DNA from 3 places in the Halomonas sp. PGE1 genome. Region 3 is predicted to be linked to each of the others. Evidence: predicted binding sites of a transcription regulator. Region 3 holds the regulator's gene; each other region holds the start of a gene.
The links. Region 3 encodes sigma-54, which starts transcription at its own class of promoters, with help from an activator protein. Its sites were predicted from a motif close to TGGCACNNNNNTTGCTNT; they were not measured.
Positions count from the first base shown of each region.

Region 1: the regulator sigma-54 is predicted to act here: its motif matches at 1,105-1,122, upstream of HIR79_RS06310 (nitrate reductase).
Region 2: the regulator sigma-54 is predicted to act here: its motif matches at 1,352-1,369, upstream of HIR79_RS06685 (HAD-IIB family hydrolase).

Region 1 covers NZ_CP053032.1:1,330,093-1,335,229, forward strand. The annotation lists gene HIR79_RS06305 (NAD(P)/FAD-dependent oxidoreductase) at 1-729, opposite strand, end outside; gene HIR79_RS06310 (nitrate reductase) at 1,254-3,950, shown strand; gene HIR79_RS06315 (nitrate regulatory protein) at 3,984-5,137, opposite strand, start outside.
Region 2 covers NZ_CP053032.1:1,414,605-1,419,741, forward strand. The annotation lists gene HIR79_RS06675 (EamA family transporter) at 1-587, shown strand, start outside; gene HIR79_RS06680 (porin family protein) at 716-1,219, shown strand; gene HIR79_RS06685 (HAD-IIB family hydrolase) at 1,408-2,328, shown strand; gene HIR79_RS06690 (glycosyltransferase family protein) at 2,325-3,545, shown strand; partial or broken gene HIR79_RS06695 (sugar phosphorylase) at 3,607-5,137, opposite strand, start outside.
Region 3 covers NZ_CP053032.1:1,631,008-1,636,144, reverse strand. The annotation lists gene lptB (LPS export ABC transporter ATP-binding protein) at 1-291, shown strand, start outside; gene HIR79_RS07695 (RNA polymerase factor sigma-54) at 446-1,858, shown strand; gene hpf (ribosome hibernation-promoting factor, HPF/YfiA family) at 2,113-2,421, shown strand; gene ptsN (PTS IIA-like nitrogen regulatory protein PtsN) at 2,429-2,893, shown strand; gene rapZ (RNase adapter RapZ) at 2,937-3,857, shown strand; gene HIR79_RS07675 (HPr family phosphocarrier protein) at 3,860-4,129, shown strand; gene pmbA (metalloprotease PmbA) at 4,133-5,137, opposite strand, start outside.

The DNA.
Region 1 (5,137 bases), 300 kb from region 3:
GCAGTCGGTGGGCAGGCGGCGCCCCCCCTCGAGGCAGACGGCGGCGACACGGCCCTGGCCATCGTCCTCGAGGGCGGCCAGCCGGGCGCCGGTGATGACCTCGAGCCCGCGGCCGACGAGCTCCTGCTCGAGCAGGCCCGCAGCGGTGGCATCGAGCTGGCGGTTCATCAGGTGCTCCGCCCGCTGCAGCAGGGTGACCGCCATGCCGCGCTTGCGCAGCCCCTCGGCGGCCTCCAGGCCCAGCAGGCCGCCACCGATCACCACGGCGCTGCCGCCGCGGCTGGCGCAGTCGGAAAGGGTGGCGGCATCGTTCAGGTCGCGGAAGGCATGGACGCCCGCGAGCCGGATGCCGGGCAGCGGCGGCAGCGCCGGGCGCGAGCCGGTGGCCAGCACCAGGCGGCCATAGGCCAGGTGGCGTCCGGCATCGGTGGTCAGGCGTTGCGCCTGACGATCGATCTCGGTGACGCGCTCGCCGAGGATCAGCTCGATGCCCTGCTCGGCATACCACTCGGCCGAGCGCAGGGTCAGGGTGTCGCGCTCCAGTTCGCCGGCCAGCAGCGGTGAGAGCAGGATGCGGTTGTAGGCGGGAGTGGGCTCCTCGCCGATCACCGTGATGCGGGCAGGCCTGGCCGGCTGCCTGAGTAACGCTTCCAGCAGCCGGTGGCTGGCCATGCCGTTGCCGACGATGACCAGCGGGTCCTGGGGTGCCTGGGTGCTGTGCGGAGGCATGGAGCTCCTCCTCTGCCTGTGGGTGAACGCAAAAGGGCGCCTCGACCCCGTCTCGTGGAGAGACGGGTGCGAGGCGCCCTTGCCTGATGTTCGTTGACGGGCGATCGCCGTTGATCGCCGTCTGAGCAGACCCATCAAGAATCTCGCCAGCAGGCGGTTGTCGCGCCATACATTTCGTTTAATCAATGGGTTGCCGAGGCCTGGCGGCGGCGTGGCGGGAGAGGGCGGGTGCCGGGGGAGCGCCTCGCTGGTGCAGCAAAAGGGGGGTGTGCACCGCGATGAGGCAGGTTTCGGCGGCGTCGACCCGGCGCGAGGTGGCACCCCGTGGCGGGCACGGCGCGAAAAGCCAGGCGTCAGGCACGGGGTAGGGCGGGTTGGCACCCCGCTTGCATCGCCCTGGGTATCCATAAGGCGCCATGTCGGCGCCTCTCGGGGCAACGACGCCCGCCGCTTCCTGGCCAGACCGGGACGCGGCGGGCGTCTGCGTTCATAGGCCCTGGAAACGACAACAGCAGGAGACTGCCATGCGGCACATCAGCACCACCTGTCCCTACTGCGGCGTCGGCTGTGGGGTCCGGGCGACCCTGGCGGACGGGCAGCTGACCGCGGTGGCCGGCGATGCCGACCATCCGGCCAACTACGGACGCCTCTGCGTCAAGGGCTCGGCGCTGCACGAGACCCTGGGCGAGCAGGGCCGGCTGATGCGGCCGCGGGTGGACGGCCGCGAGGTGGCGTGGGCCACGGCCCTGGATGCCGTGGCCGAGCGGCTGGCGGCCACCCGACGCGAGCATGGCAAGGAGGCGGTGGCCGCCTATCTCTCGGGCCAGCTGCTCACCGAGGATTACTATGTCGCCAACAAGCTCTTCAAGGGCTTCATTGGCACCCCGCACCTGGATACCAACTCGCGGCTCTGCATGGCCTCGGCGGTGGCCGCCCACCGGCGCGCCTTCGGCGCCGATGCGGTGCCCTGCAGCTACGAGGACCTGGAGGAGGCCGAGCTGGTGGTGCTGGTGGGGTCCAACCTGGCCTGGAACCACCCGGTGCTCTACCAGCGCCTCAAGGTGGCCAAGACCCGCAACCCGCTGATGCGAGTGGTGGTGATCGACCCCCGGGTCACCGACAGCTGCGAGATCGCCGATCTCTACCTGGGTCTTCGCCCCGGCAGCGATGCCCGGCTGTTCAACGGCCTGCTGGCCTGGATGGCCGACCGGGGCAGGCTCGATGCCCTCTATCTGGCGCGCCATACCCGGGGGCTGGACGCGGCCCTGGCGGCGGCCCGGGAGGATGACGTTTCGCTGGCGGCCGTGGCCGCCGACTGCGACCTGGACCCGGAGCGCCTGGAGACCTTCTACTACTGGTTCGCCAGCCAGCTCCACGTGGTGACCCTCTTCTCCCAGGGGATCAACCAGTCCAGCAGCGGCACCGACAAGGGCAATGCGATCATCAACTGCCACATGGCCGGCGGCAAGCTGGGCCTGCCCGGGGCCGGCCCCTTCTCGATCACCGGCCAGCCCAACGCCATGGGCGGCCGCGAGGTGGGGGGCCTGGCCAACCAGCTGGCCGCCCATATGGACTACGACAGCCCCGGCGCCATCGATCGGGTCACCCGCTTCTGGTCGACGCCCTCGCTCACGCCGAGCCTCCCCGAGGCCCCCGGCCACAAGGCGGTAGACCTGTTCGAGGCGATCGAGCGCGGCGAGATTCACGCCCTGTGGATCATGGCCACTAACCCGGCGGTGAGCCTGCCCCGTGCCGACCGGGTACGGGCAGCGCTCGAGCAGTGCCCGCTGGTGATCGTCTCCGAGTGCGTCGCCGACACCGACCTGCTGGCGTACGCCGACATCGTGCTGCCGGCATCCTCCTGGTCGGAGAAGGACGGCACCGTGACCAACTCCGAGCGGCGCATCTCCCGCCAGCGCGGCCTGCTGCCGCCGCCGGGGGAGGCGCGCCACGACTGGTGGATCATCTGCGAGGTGGCCCGCCGGCTGGGCTACGGTGAGGCCTTCGCCTACGCGCACCCGGCGGAGATCTTCGACGAGCACGCCCGGCTCTCCGGCTTCGAGAACCTTCCCGGCACTCCGGGCGAGCGGCTGTTCGATATCTCCGGGCTGGCCGGGCTCGACCGCGCCGCCTACGACGCCCTCGCACCCATCCAGTGGCCGGTCACGGCCGCCGCGCCCCGCGGCACCGCGCGGCTGTTCGAGGAGGGCCGCTTCGCCACCCCCGACGGCCTGGCCCGCCTGGTGCCGGTGCGCCCCCGCGGGCCCGAGCAGGCGCTCTGCGCGGCGCGACCGCTGCGCCTCAACACCGGGCGCATCCGCGACCAGTGGCACACCATGACCCGCACCGCCCGCTCGCCGCGGCTGATGAACCACCGCCCCGAGCCCTTTATCGAGGTGGCCCCGGCCGATGCCGCAGCCTGGGGGGTGTCCGACCAGCAGCTGGCGCGACTGCGTGGCGCCGGCGGCGACTATGTCGGACGAGTGCGGCTCGCCAAGGGCCAGCGGCGCGGCGAGGTGTTCGTGCCGATGCACTGGAACGACCGCTTCAGCGGTGCGGCCCTGGCCGGCCGTCTGCTCGCCGCCCACCTCGATCCGCTCTCCGGCCAGCCCGAGGCCAAGCAGGGCGCCGTGGCGCTGGCCCCGCTGGCGATCGCCTGGGAGGCCACCCTGCTGGTGGCGCCGGATCTGGCCGGTGAGGCCGACTGGCGCGAAGAGGCCGCCTACTGGGCCCGCATTCCCCTGGCCCACTGCCAGCGCTGGCAGCTGGCCGGCGCCCCCGAGAGCGCCGACCGCGACTGGCTTGCCTGGGTAACGCGCCATTTGCCGGCGGCGACCCTGTGGCTCGAGGACCCATCCGGTGGGCGCCTGCGTGCCGCCGGCATCGAAGCGGGGCGCCTGCGCTGGTGGCTGATGGTGGGGCCGCCCGGCGAACTGCCGGGCCTGGCCTGGCTCGATGAGCGCTTCGCCGAGGCCGCCCGGGGCGAGGCCCTGGACGGCGCGCGTCGTCGTCGGCTGCTGGCCGGCGGTGACGCCGGTGCCGCCGACAGCGGCCCGGTGGTCTGCAGCTGCCACCAGGTGGGAAGGAGCACCATCGTGACCGCCATCCGCGACGGGGATGCCAGCATCGAGGCGCTGGGGGCGCGGCTGGCCTGCGGCACCCAGTGCGGCAGCTGCGTTCCCGAGCTCAAGGCCCTGATCGAGGAGAGCTCCGCCGCCTGAGAGGTCTGCCGCCCGGAAGCGGCGAGGGTCTGGTTAGTCGTCCGGCCCGTGCCGGGCCGGCTGTTGGCTCGGCAGCAGGTCGGCGAGGTCGAGGATGGCGCGGGAGAGGTCGGCCATGCTGCGGCTCTGGTCCATGGCCGTCTTGCGCATGTAGCGGTAGGCCTGTTCCTCACTCATGGCCTGGTTGGCCATGATGACCCCCTTGGCGCGTTCGACCAGCTTGCGCTCGCGCAGCGCCTTGCGGGTGTTCGCCAGTTCGTTGCCGAGCCCCTGCAGCCGGTCGGTCTGGCTGCGCACGAGCTCGAGCAGCGAGCGATTGAGGGGCGAGGCGAGGGCCTCGGCCGTCGCCTGCCCGTCGATGCCGCCGGGCGTGGCCGCGACGGTATCGCCCAGCAGCGGGTCGAGCGCCGAGGGGCCGGTGTCACACGGCGGCGCGGCCAGCGCCTGGCGCGCGGCGGCCAGGCGCTCGGCACATAGTGAAGCCAGCTCCTCGCCCAGGAAGGCCTCGACCCGGTGCATGGCATCGATGCGTCGGGTGGTCAGGGCGAACCAGAGCTCCCCCAGCTGCGCGGGGTCGCTCACGCCGGCCGCGGCGGCATCCACCGGCGCTGCCCCGGCGATCTCGCGCAGGCGCTGGATCGGTGCCAGGTCGCTCTCCGGCAGGGCGGCCTCCCAGCAGGTTCGGGCCTCGGGGCTGGCGAACTCCAGGAAGGTCGCGAAGCAGCGCGTCTGGGCCTCGAGCAGCCGCCCCAGCAGCCGGCGATGGGCGGCGTCGAAGCCGCCGGCGGTGAAGCCGTGGGCGCCGCAGGCGCGCTCCTGTCCGGCCAGCTCCTTGCCCTTCAGCAGGTGAAAGAGGGCCACCAGGGCCAGGGTGATGCGGGTGTCACCGCCGCCATCGGCGGCCTCGAACACCAGGCCCAGCAGGCCGCCGATCAGGCCGTTGTAGTCGCGCGTGGCGTCGTCCGGTGTCATCCGGCGGGTGGCCACGGCGCCACGCACCGTCTCCAGGGCGTCCAGGGTCTGCCACACCTCCGCGCCGCGGCGCAGCAGCCGGGCCCCCTGGGCCGTCTGCTCCGGGAGCTCGGCAAGCTCCGTGAGACGCCGCCGGACGGCCAGCTCGGCCGACTGGCTGTCGGCGATCCGCTCGCTGCGGTCGGCAGCGAAGCGCCGCCCCTCCGAGGCCAGGT
Region 2 (5,137 bases), 220 kb from region 3:
TGCCGATCCAGCTGGCGCTGCTCTCCTGGGCGCTGGGGGGGCCGCGGCCGACGGCGCGGGCGACGCTGGTCATGGGTGTGATCCTCATCGGCCTGGTGGTGGTGCTGGACGTGCCGACCTGGTTCGCCGACCCCGGGGCCATGGGGCCGGACTGGCTCGCCGGGGTGGCCTTCGGCCTGGCCGCCGCCACCGCCTTCTCCTGCGCCCTGTGGATCACCGAGCACCGCCTGGCCGGCGTCGGCAGCACCCTGCGCAGCCTGCTGACCATGCTCACCGTGCTGGCGGCCATGGTCATCGCCGGGGGCCTGGGGCTCGTGCCGGGCGGCATGGCGCCGCCCCAGTCGCTGGCCGGCTGGACGGGGCTCGCGCTGCTGACGCTCTGCTATGCGCTGGCCTTCTCGGTGCTCTTCATCACGGTGCCCAGGCTCGACATGGCGCGCAACGCCCCGGCCATGAACATGGAGCCGGTGGCGGCCCTGCTGCTGGGCTACCTGGTGCTGGGGCAGGCGCTCACCCCGGTGCAGCTGGTGGGCGGCGGCATCGTGCTCGCGGGGATCCTGTTCCTGGGCCTGTCGAAGCGGGCGTGAGACCAGGCGGCGTCGCCGCCGGGCGACGCCGCTTGGCGCACATTTGCACATTCCCACCTTGAAGAGTGGCGTTCCCGGGACCACACTGTAGGCGTTATAGAACGGTGTTCATTAACGAGGAGAGCCCCATGAAACGCATCACGCTTGCCGCCGCAACCGCGGCCATCCTGGCCGCCGGCGCGGCTACCAGTGCCCAGGCCCAGCAGGCCTTCTATCCCCAGCCCTACATCGGCGGCGACGCCATGTTCTGGGACCTCAACCCCGATGGGCCCGCCTCCAGCCGCGATAGCGTCGGCCTGCGCCTCAACGGCGGCATGCAGTTCAACGAGTACTTCGCCGTGGAGGGCCACCTGGGTGGCGGCGGCTCCGATGGCCCCGTCGAGCTCGACTACCTGATCGGCGCCTATGCCAAGGGTATCCTGCCGGTGGCTCCGGAGTTCCGCCTCTATGGCCTGGCCGGCTTCACCGAGGTGGACTTCGATATCGACCGCGAAAGCGGCTTCTCCTACGGAGCCGGCGCCGAGTTCGACGTGGCCCCCAACCTGTCAGTGGGCGCGGACTACATGCGCTACCTGGACAAGTCCCGCTACAACTTCGATGCGGCAAGCGTGGGTCTTCGCTACCGCTTCTGATCCGCGACGGCTGCGGTTCCCGACGCCCCGAGGCTTTTTCGCCTCGGGGCGCTCTTTTTTGGTGCGTCATGATGCGCCGGGATGGTGCGCAAGGTTCGCCGCCGTCGCGCCAACACCCGCTGCAATGCGGCCTGGCACGCCCTGTGCAAGGTAAGGGCAACGACCCGATGTCACGCCAGGGAGCTGCCATGACCGACTCACGCCTCACGCCCCATTCCGGCCTCGATGCCGCCCTCACGCCGCGGCTGCTGTTTACCGACCTCGACGGCTCGCTGCTCGACCACCACAGCTACGACTGGCAACCCGCCAGGCCCTGGCTTGCACGGCTCAAGCAGCTGGGTGTGCCGGTGATTCCGGTGACCAGCAAGACCCGCAGCGAGATCGTGCCGCTGCGCCGGGAGCTGGGCCTGACCGATACCCCCTTCATCGCCGAGAACGGCGCCGTGGTGGGGCTGCCGCCGGCCTGGTGCCATGCGCGCGTCGACCGCCCGGGCCCCGATGGGCTCGGGATCCGCACCCTGGGGGTGGACATCGGCTTCGTTCGCAAGCGCCTGGCGGTATGGCGCGAGCGTCTCGGGGTGCGCTTCACCGCCATGAGCGAGATGACCCTCGATGAACTCACCGACTACACCGGTCTCCCCGAGCCCGAGGCGCGCCTGGCGCGGATGCGCGAGGGCAGCGAGCCGCTGATCTGGGAGGAGGATGAGGCGCGCCTCGAGGGCTTCCGCGTGGGGCTCGCCGGCGACGGCCTGCAGCTGGTGCGGGGCGGGCGCTTCTGGCACGCCACCGGTACCTCCCACAAGGGCAACGCGGTGAGCTGGCTGATCTCCCGCTTCGAGGCGCTGCGCGGCCGGCGGCCGATGACCCTGGCCCTGGGCGACGGCCCCAACGACATCCCCATGCTGGAAGCGGTGGATCAGGCGGTGGTGATCCGCGGCTGCCATGGCCTGGACGTATTGCCGGACCAGCCATCGCTCTACCGCAGCGAGGCGACGGGACCCGCCGGCTGGGCCGAGGGGGTGGCCTACTGGTGGGGGCGAGCCGACCGCCGGGTAATTCCGGCGGCACTGCGTGAGACCGTCGAGGCGGCCGAGGAGGCAGCGGCATGAGCGACTTCCATCAGAACGGCATCATCACCGACTTCCACAACCTGACCCGGCGGCCGGTGGCGGCGTTGGAGGCGGAGCTCTGCGAGTTCGGCCGTCGTCGGCCCATGAGCCTGATCCTGCCGTCGCTCTTCTCGGAGCTGGAGGGGCCCGCCCTCGAGGCGATCGTCGAGGAGCTACGTCGGGTGCCCTACCTGGCCGAGGTGGTGATCGGGCTCGACCGGGCCGACCGCGAGCAGTTCCTGCACGCCCGGAAGTTCTTCGCCCGGCTGCCCCAGCGCCATCGCATCCTCTGGAACGATGGCCCGCGACTGCGTGCCCTGGATGCCGAGCTGGAGGAGCATGGCCTCTCGCCCCGGGAACCCGGCAAGGGGCGCAACGTCTGGTTTTGCGCGGGCTACGTGCAGGCCTCGGCACGCGGTGCGGTGGTGGGGCTCCACGACTGCGATATCCTCACCTACGACCGGGGCCTGCTGGCACGGCTCTTCTACCCGGTGGCCCACCCCCACTTCAACTACGAGTTCTGCAAGGGTTACTACCCTCGCATCGCCGAGGGCAAGCTCAACGGCCGGGTGTCGCGGCTGATGGTCACGCCGCTGCTGCGGGCGCTCAAGCAGATGCATGGGCCGCTGCCCTACCTCCAGTATCTGGACAGCTACCGCTATCCGCTCTCCGGTGAGTTCGCCATGCGCGCCGAGGTGCTCGACGGCATCCGCATCCCCGCCGACTGGGGCCTGGAGATCGGCGTGCTCTCGGAGGTGCACCGCAACCACTCCACCAAGCGGCTCTGCCAGGTGGACCTGGCCGATGCCTACGACCACAAGCACCAGCCGGTCTCGGAGGAGGATGCCTCGGCGGGGCTCAACCGCATGAGCCTGGACATCGCCAAGGCGCTCTACCGCAAGCTGGCTACCCAGGGCGTGACCTTCAGCGCCGAGGGGTTCCGCACCCTCAAGGCCACCTACTACCGCCTCGCCCTGGACCTGATCGAGGCCTACCATCACGACGCGGTGATGAACGGCCTCGCCCTGGACCGTCACGCCGAGGAGCGCGCCGTGGAGCTGTTCGCCGCCAACCTGCTGGAGGCCGGCAACGCCTTCCTCGACAATCCCGGCGAGCGTCCCTTCATCCCCAGCTGGAACCGCGTGCGCTCCGCCATCCCCGACCTGCTGAGCCGCCTCCACGATGCCGTGGAGGCCGATAACGCTGGGGAAGTGTAACCAGGTCGGATCACAGCGTAGTGCGAGGCGCCGGCATAGCCTCCAACGATGTTCCTGTCGTTCAGGACTGCTGGACCAGCCACAGGGTGCGATAGGGGGCGAGGCTCTCCTGACCCGCCCAGGGCACATTCTCCAGCAGGTCGAACCACTCCCCCTCGGCCAGCGCCGCCAGTGGCTGGCGCTGGTCGCTGACGTTATGGATCGCCAGCAGACGCCGGCCGCCCGCCAGCGGGCCACGCTGGAGCACCAGCAGCGCCGGCGGGGCTGGCAGCACTCGCTGGGGGGCATCGGGATGGAAGCAGGGCTCGGCGCGGCGGATGGCCAGGCGCCGCTTGAGCGCCAGGAAGACCTCCCGGGTGGGGGTATTGCGGCTGTCGAGCAGCTCGTCGAGCTCGTCCAGGTGCCAGCGGCGGCGGTTGATCGAACGCAGCCGGCCGCTGCGCTCCACGCCCTCCAGGTCGTTGAGGGTACCGGTCAGGCAGTGCAGGTAGAGCGCCGGGATGCCCTGCAGGGCCAGCATCAGGTGCTGGCTGCACAGGAAGCGCTCGATCTGCCAGGGATCACGGCCGCGCCGGGTGCCCTGCATGGCGTCGAACCAGGTGATGTTGATCTCGTAGGGTGCGTCCTCGCCGTCGGGGCGCTTGCGCATGCTGACGAAGCCGCCGAAGCGATGCATCAGCTCCAGCAGCGCCTCGATCTCATGGGGGGGGCAGCCAGCCCTCCAGGGGGCGCACGCCGATGCCGTCGTGGCTGGCGGTGAAGTTGAGATAGCTGCAGCCCGGGGGCAGTTCGGGCAGGCTCTCGAGCCAGCTGGCCAGCAGGCTGGCGTCGCCGCTGGTCAGGGTGTGCAGCAGCAGCGGCGGCAGCGAGAACTGGTAGACCAGATGCGCCTCGTCGGGCTCCCCGCCCTCTGCCAGCCGTTCTAGACCGAAGTAGCTGAGGTTCTCGTGGTGGGGCACGTTGGTCTCGGTGAGCAGCAGGGTGCTCGGAGCCACATGATCCACCACGGCGCGCAGCAGGCGCACCACCTCGTGGGTTTCGGGCAGGTGGATGCAGGGGGTGCCTACCCGCTTCCACAGGTAGGCGATGGCGTCGAGGCGGACGATGCGGGCGCCCTGGCCGAGGTAGAAAAGCAGGATGCCGATGAACTCCAGCAGCACGTCCGGGTTGGCGAAGTTCAGGTCGATCTGGTCCTCGGAGAAGGTCGCCCAGAGGTGGCGGGTGCCGCGGCGGGTGGGCACTGGTACCAGCAGCGGCGAGCTGCGCGGGCGCACCACCGCCGAGAGGTCGGTCTCCGGGTCCAGCTCGATGAAGTAGTCGCGGCCCGGCTGGCTGCCGGTCAGGTAGTCGACGAACCACAGCGACTCCCGCGACACATGGTTGAGCACCAGATCCACCGCCAGGTCGCGCCGCTCGGCCAGGGCACGCACCTGGGGCCAGTCGCCCAGCGCCGGGTCCACCTCCCGGTAGTGGATCACCGAGAAGCCGTCGTCGCTGCTCCAGGGGAAGAAGGGCAGCACATGCACGCCGCTGAAGGTGTCGGGCAGCCGGGTATCGAGGAAGTCTCCCAGCACCGCAAGGGGCGGGCGCTC
Region 3 (5,137 bases):
GTGGAGATCGCCCGGGCCCTGGCCACGGAGCCCGCCTTCATCCTGCTCGACGAGCCCTTCGCCGGCGTCGACCCCATTTCGGTGGGCGAGATCAAGGGGGTCATCCGCCAGCTCAAGGCCCGCGGCATCGGCGTGCTGATCACCGACCACAACGTGCGCGAGACCCTGGATATCTGCGACACCGCCTACATCGTCGGTGACGGCAAGATCATCGCCGAGGGCAACGCCGAGGCGATCCTCGCCAACCAGCGGGTGCGCGAGGTCTACCTGGGCGAGGACTTCCGGCTCTGACCACAATCCCCTGATATGCCTGTCGTTATTAGATGACGGCATACCGATTGCGGGTGGCACAGAAGTTGCTTAACAAGCGCTTGCATGCCCGCGTCGCCCGCGCTAGGGTGAGGCCTTCCGGCCACTTCCCGGCACAAGAGGGCAGACGATCACGATGGCCATGAAAGCCTCCCTTCAGCTCCGCGTCGGCACGCAGCTGACCATGACGCCCCAGTTGCAGCAGGCGATTGCCCTGCTGCAGCTCTCCACCCTCGACCTGCGCCAGGAGATCCAGCAGGCCCTGGAGTCAAATCCCATGCTGGAGCTCGACGAGGGCTTCGGCGAGCAGGCGGTGAGCGAGGCCCCCGAGGACGACTGGGCCAGCGAGATTCCCGACGAGCTCAGCACCGACAGCGACTGGTCGGACACCTACCAGGACCTGGGGGCGCCGGCCGGCGGCGAGGGCCCCGATTTCGAGCGCGAGGCGAGCGCACAGAGCCTGCAGGGCCACCTGGCCTGGCAGCTGGCGATGACCGACCTCGACCCCCGCGAGCAGCAGATCGCCGAGAGCCTGATCGATGCCGTGGACAGCGCGGGCTACCTGGCGCAATCCCTCGACGAGATCCGCGACGGCCTCAAGTCCCAGGGGCTCGGCGGGCTGCGCAGCGCCGAGGTGGAGCAGGTGCTGCTGCGCCTGCAGCAGTTCGAGCCCACCGGCGTCTTCGCCCGGGACCTGCGCGAGTGCCTGATGCTGCAGCTCGCCGCCCTGCCCGACGACACCCCGTTGCTGCCCCAGGCGCGCCGCCTGGTGCGCCAGTTCCTCGAGGCCCTGGCCGGCGACGACCGTCGCCTGCTCAAGCGCCGCCTCGGCCTCGACGACGACGCCCTGGAAACGGCCATCGCCCTGGTCCGCTCCCTGGACCCGCGCCCCGGAAGCGCTTACTCCAGCCTCGAGAACGACTACGTGATCCCCGACCTGGTGGCACGCCAGGACAGCCGCGGCTGGCACGTGGAGCTCAACCAGGAGGCGCTGCCCCGGCTGCGCATCCAGCCCGACTACGCGGCGCTGATCCGCCGCGCCGACAAGAGCCAGGACAACCAGTTCCTCAAGGACCACCTGCAGGAGGCGCGCTGGCTGATGAAGAGCCTCTCCAGCCGCAACGACACCCTGTTGCGGGTGGGCCGCGAGATCATGGCCCGCCAGCTCGACTTCCTGGAGCAGGGCGAGGAGGCGATGAAGCCGCTGATCCTGGCCGACATCGCCCAGGCCGTGGAGATGCACGAATCGACCATCTCCCGGGTCACCACCCAGAAATACATCCACACTCCCCGGGGGGTGTTCGAGCTGAAGTTCTTCTTCTCCAGCCAGGTGGGCGGCAACGGCGAGGGCGACGCCCACTCCAGCACCGCGATCCGCGCACGGATCCGCAAGCTGATCCAGGAGGAGCCGCCGCGCAAGCCGCTCTCCGACAGCAAGCTGGTGACCCTGCTCGAGGAGGCCGGCATCCAGGTGGCCAGGCGGACGGTCGCCAAGTACCGCGAGGCCATGGGCATCCCCTCCTCCAGCGAACGCAAGCGGCTGAGGTAGCCCAGGCGGGCCGTCGCGCTCACCACAGTCACCCGCGAGGCCATGAGCATCCCCTCCTCCAGCGAGCGCAAGCGGCTGCGGTAGGCCTACCCCCCAGCATGCTCCGTGACGCCTGGGGAGTCATTAGCGAACCGCCGCCGGCAGACGCTTCGCTGACCTGCATCAGGCCCGCCGCGGCGGCGGCAGGCCGGGGGGTATGCAAGGCAGGAAAAAGGGTTACAATCGACCCACAACCAACGAGCAAGGAGCGTGTCATGCAAGTCAATATCACCGGCCATCATGTGGAACTGACCGATGCCCTGCGTGGCTATGTGGACGAAAAGCTGGCTCGCGTGGAGCGCCACTACGACAACATCACCAACGTGCAGGTGACCCTGTCCGTGGAGAAGGAGCGCCAGCACGCCGCCTGCACCCTGCATGCCGCCGGCGCCGACCTGCATGCCGAAGCCCAGGACGCTGACATGTACGCCGCCATCGACGCTCTGGCCGACAAGCTGGATCGCCAGCTGGTCAAGCACAAGGAGAAGGCCCAGGCCCGCGCCCAGGGCGCCGGCGCTCGTTGAGCCCATCATGTCACTGGAAGCCATCCTGCCCCCGGAGCGCACCCTGTTCGGCGTGCCCGGGGGCAGCAAGAAACGGGTGCTGGAGTTCTTCAGCACCTTCATCGCCCAGAATACGCCGAGCCTCGACAGCCAGGAGGTGTTCAGCCGGCTGATCGGGCGCGAACGCCTGGGCAGCACCGGCATCGGCAACGGGGTGGCCATCCCCCACGCCAGAAGCCCCCACTGCAAGGCCCCCATCGCCGGCTTCCTGAAGCTGGCCGAGCCGGTGGACTTCGACGCCATCGACGGCGAACCCGTCGACCTGGTGTTCGTGCTGCTGGTCCCCGAGGAGGCCGATGACGCCCACCTCGCCTTGCTGGCCCAGGTGGCCGGGGTGATGAACGACGCCGACACCCGCAGCGGGCTGCGCCGCAGCGAAAGCCAGCGCGAGCTCCACGAACGGCTCATCGAGGCGATTCGACGGCAGGGATAGCGCCCACGGGCACCCGGCCAGATTGACGACCAGGAGATCCCCCATGCAGCTCGTGATCATCAGCGGCCGCTCCGGCTCGGGCAAGTCGATCGCGCTGCAGGCCCTGGAGGATCTCGGCTACTACGCCATCGACAACCTCCCGGCCATGCTGCTCGGCTCGCTGGTCGATGAGCTGGGTAGTTCGGAGTCGCCACGCTCCTCCATCGCCGTCAGCATCGACGCCCGCAACCTGCCGCAGGCCCTGCAGAGCTTTCCCGCCCAGCTGCAGGCGCTCCAGGCCCGCGGCATCGCCTGCCAGGTGATCTACCTCACCGCCGATGCGCGCATCCTGCTCGAGCGCTACTCCGCCACCCGACGCCGCCATCCGCTGACGCGGGACAGCCAGATGACCCTGGCCGAGGCGATCGATTCCGAGGAGCTGGCCCTCGCCGAGATCCGCGACCTGGCCGACCTGGTCATCGATACCTCACGGCTATCGGTCCACGAACTGAGGCGCCGTATCGCCGACCAGGTGGCACTCCACCAGCCCGACCAGCTCACCCTCACCTTCGAGTCCTTCGGCTTCAAGCGCGGCGTGCCGCTGGACGCCGACCTGGTGTTCGATGCGCGCTGCCTGCCCAACCCCTACTGGGACCCGCAGCTGCGCGCCAGCACCGGCCGCGACGCGCCGGTCATCGAGTTCCTCGAGACCTACCCCCTGGTGGAGGCAATGCGCGCCGATATCCAGGCCTGGGTGGAGCGCTGGCTGCCCGCCTACCTGGCCAGCCACCGCAGCTACCTCACGGTGGCCATCGGCTGCACCGGCGGCCAGCACCGCTCGGTCTACCTGGCGGAGCGCCTGGCCGCGAGCCTGGCCGCCTCCCACCCCCTGGTCCGGCTCCGCCATCGCGAGCTGGGCATCCATGACACCCTGCTCCCGTTGCCGGACCCGGCGACCGACGTCACTCCTCATCAAGGAAGTTGAGCGTGCCGCAACGCAAGCTGACCCTGAGCAACAAGCGCGGCCTGCATGCGCGCGCCGCCACCAAGCTGGTGCAGTGCTGCCAGCCTTTCGCCGCCTCCATCAGCGTGGCCAACGGGCCCATGCGCGGCGACGCCGCCAACATCATGTCGCTGCTGATGCTCGCCGCTCCTTGTGGCACCGAGCTCACGGTGACCGCCGAGGGCGAGGACGCCGAGGCGGCCCTCGACGCCATCGAGGCGCTGTTCGAGGCCCGCTTCGACGAGGATGAGTGACCCTCAACTACCCGCCACGGTCATCTCGTCGATCAGCCAGCTGCCGGTATGGATGCTGCCGCGGGTGTCGGTATCGCTGCCGATGCCGGCCAGGCCCTTGAACATCGCCTCCAGGTTGCCGGCGATGGTGAACTCCTCCACCGGGTGCTGGATCTCGCCGTTCTCCACCCAGAAGCCTGCCGCCCCGCGGGAGTAGTCCCCGGTCACGGCGTTGACCCCCTGCCCCATCAGCTCGGTGACCAGCACCCCGCGCCCCATGCGCGAGAGCAGCTCCTCGCGCGAGGCCAGCGGCGCCTCGATGCGCAGGTTGCGCGCGCCCCCGGCGTTGCCGGTGGTCTGCATCCCCAGCCGCCGGGCGCTGTAGGCGGAGAGCATGTAGCTGGCCAGGCGCCCCTGCTCGATGAAGACGTTGTCGCGGGTCTGCACGCCGTCGCCGTCGAAGGGCGAACTGGCCATGGCGCCCATTTCCATGGGGCGCTCCTGAAGGCTGAACCACTCCGGGAAGAGCGCATCGCCGAGGCGGTCGCAGAGGAAGGAGGCCTGGCGATAGAGGGCCCCGCCGGCGATGGCCCCCATCAGCGAGCCGACCAGGCCCGACGCCAGGGTGGGATCGAACAGCACCGGCATTCGCCCCGTCGCCGGGCGACCGGCGCCCAGGCGACGCAGGGTGCGCTCGGCGGCGCTCTCGCCTACCCGCTCGGGCGCCAGCAGGTCGCGAGGATGGCGGGCACTGGTGTAGTCGTAGTCGCGCTGCATCCCGCTCTCGTCCTGGGCGATCAGCATGCAGGAGAGCGAGTGGCGGCTGCCGCGCTGGCTGCCCAGGAAGCCGTGGCTGTTGGCATAGACCCGCACGCCCTCGCCGCTGGAGAGCGAGGCGCCGTCGGAGCTCATGATGCCCGGGCGGCGACGGCCGGCGGACTCGCAGGCCAGTGCCAGCTCGATGGCCTCCTCGGTGGAGAGTGCCCAGGGGTGGTGGACGTCGAGGTCGGGCAGCTCACGCGCCATCAG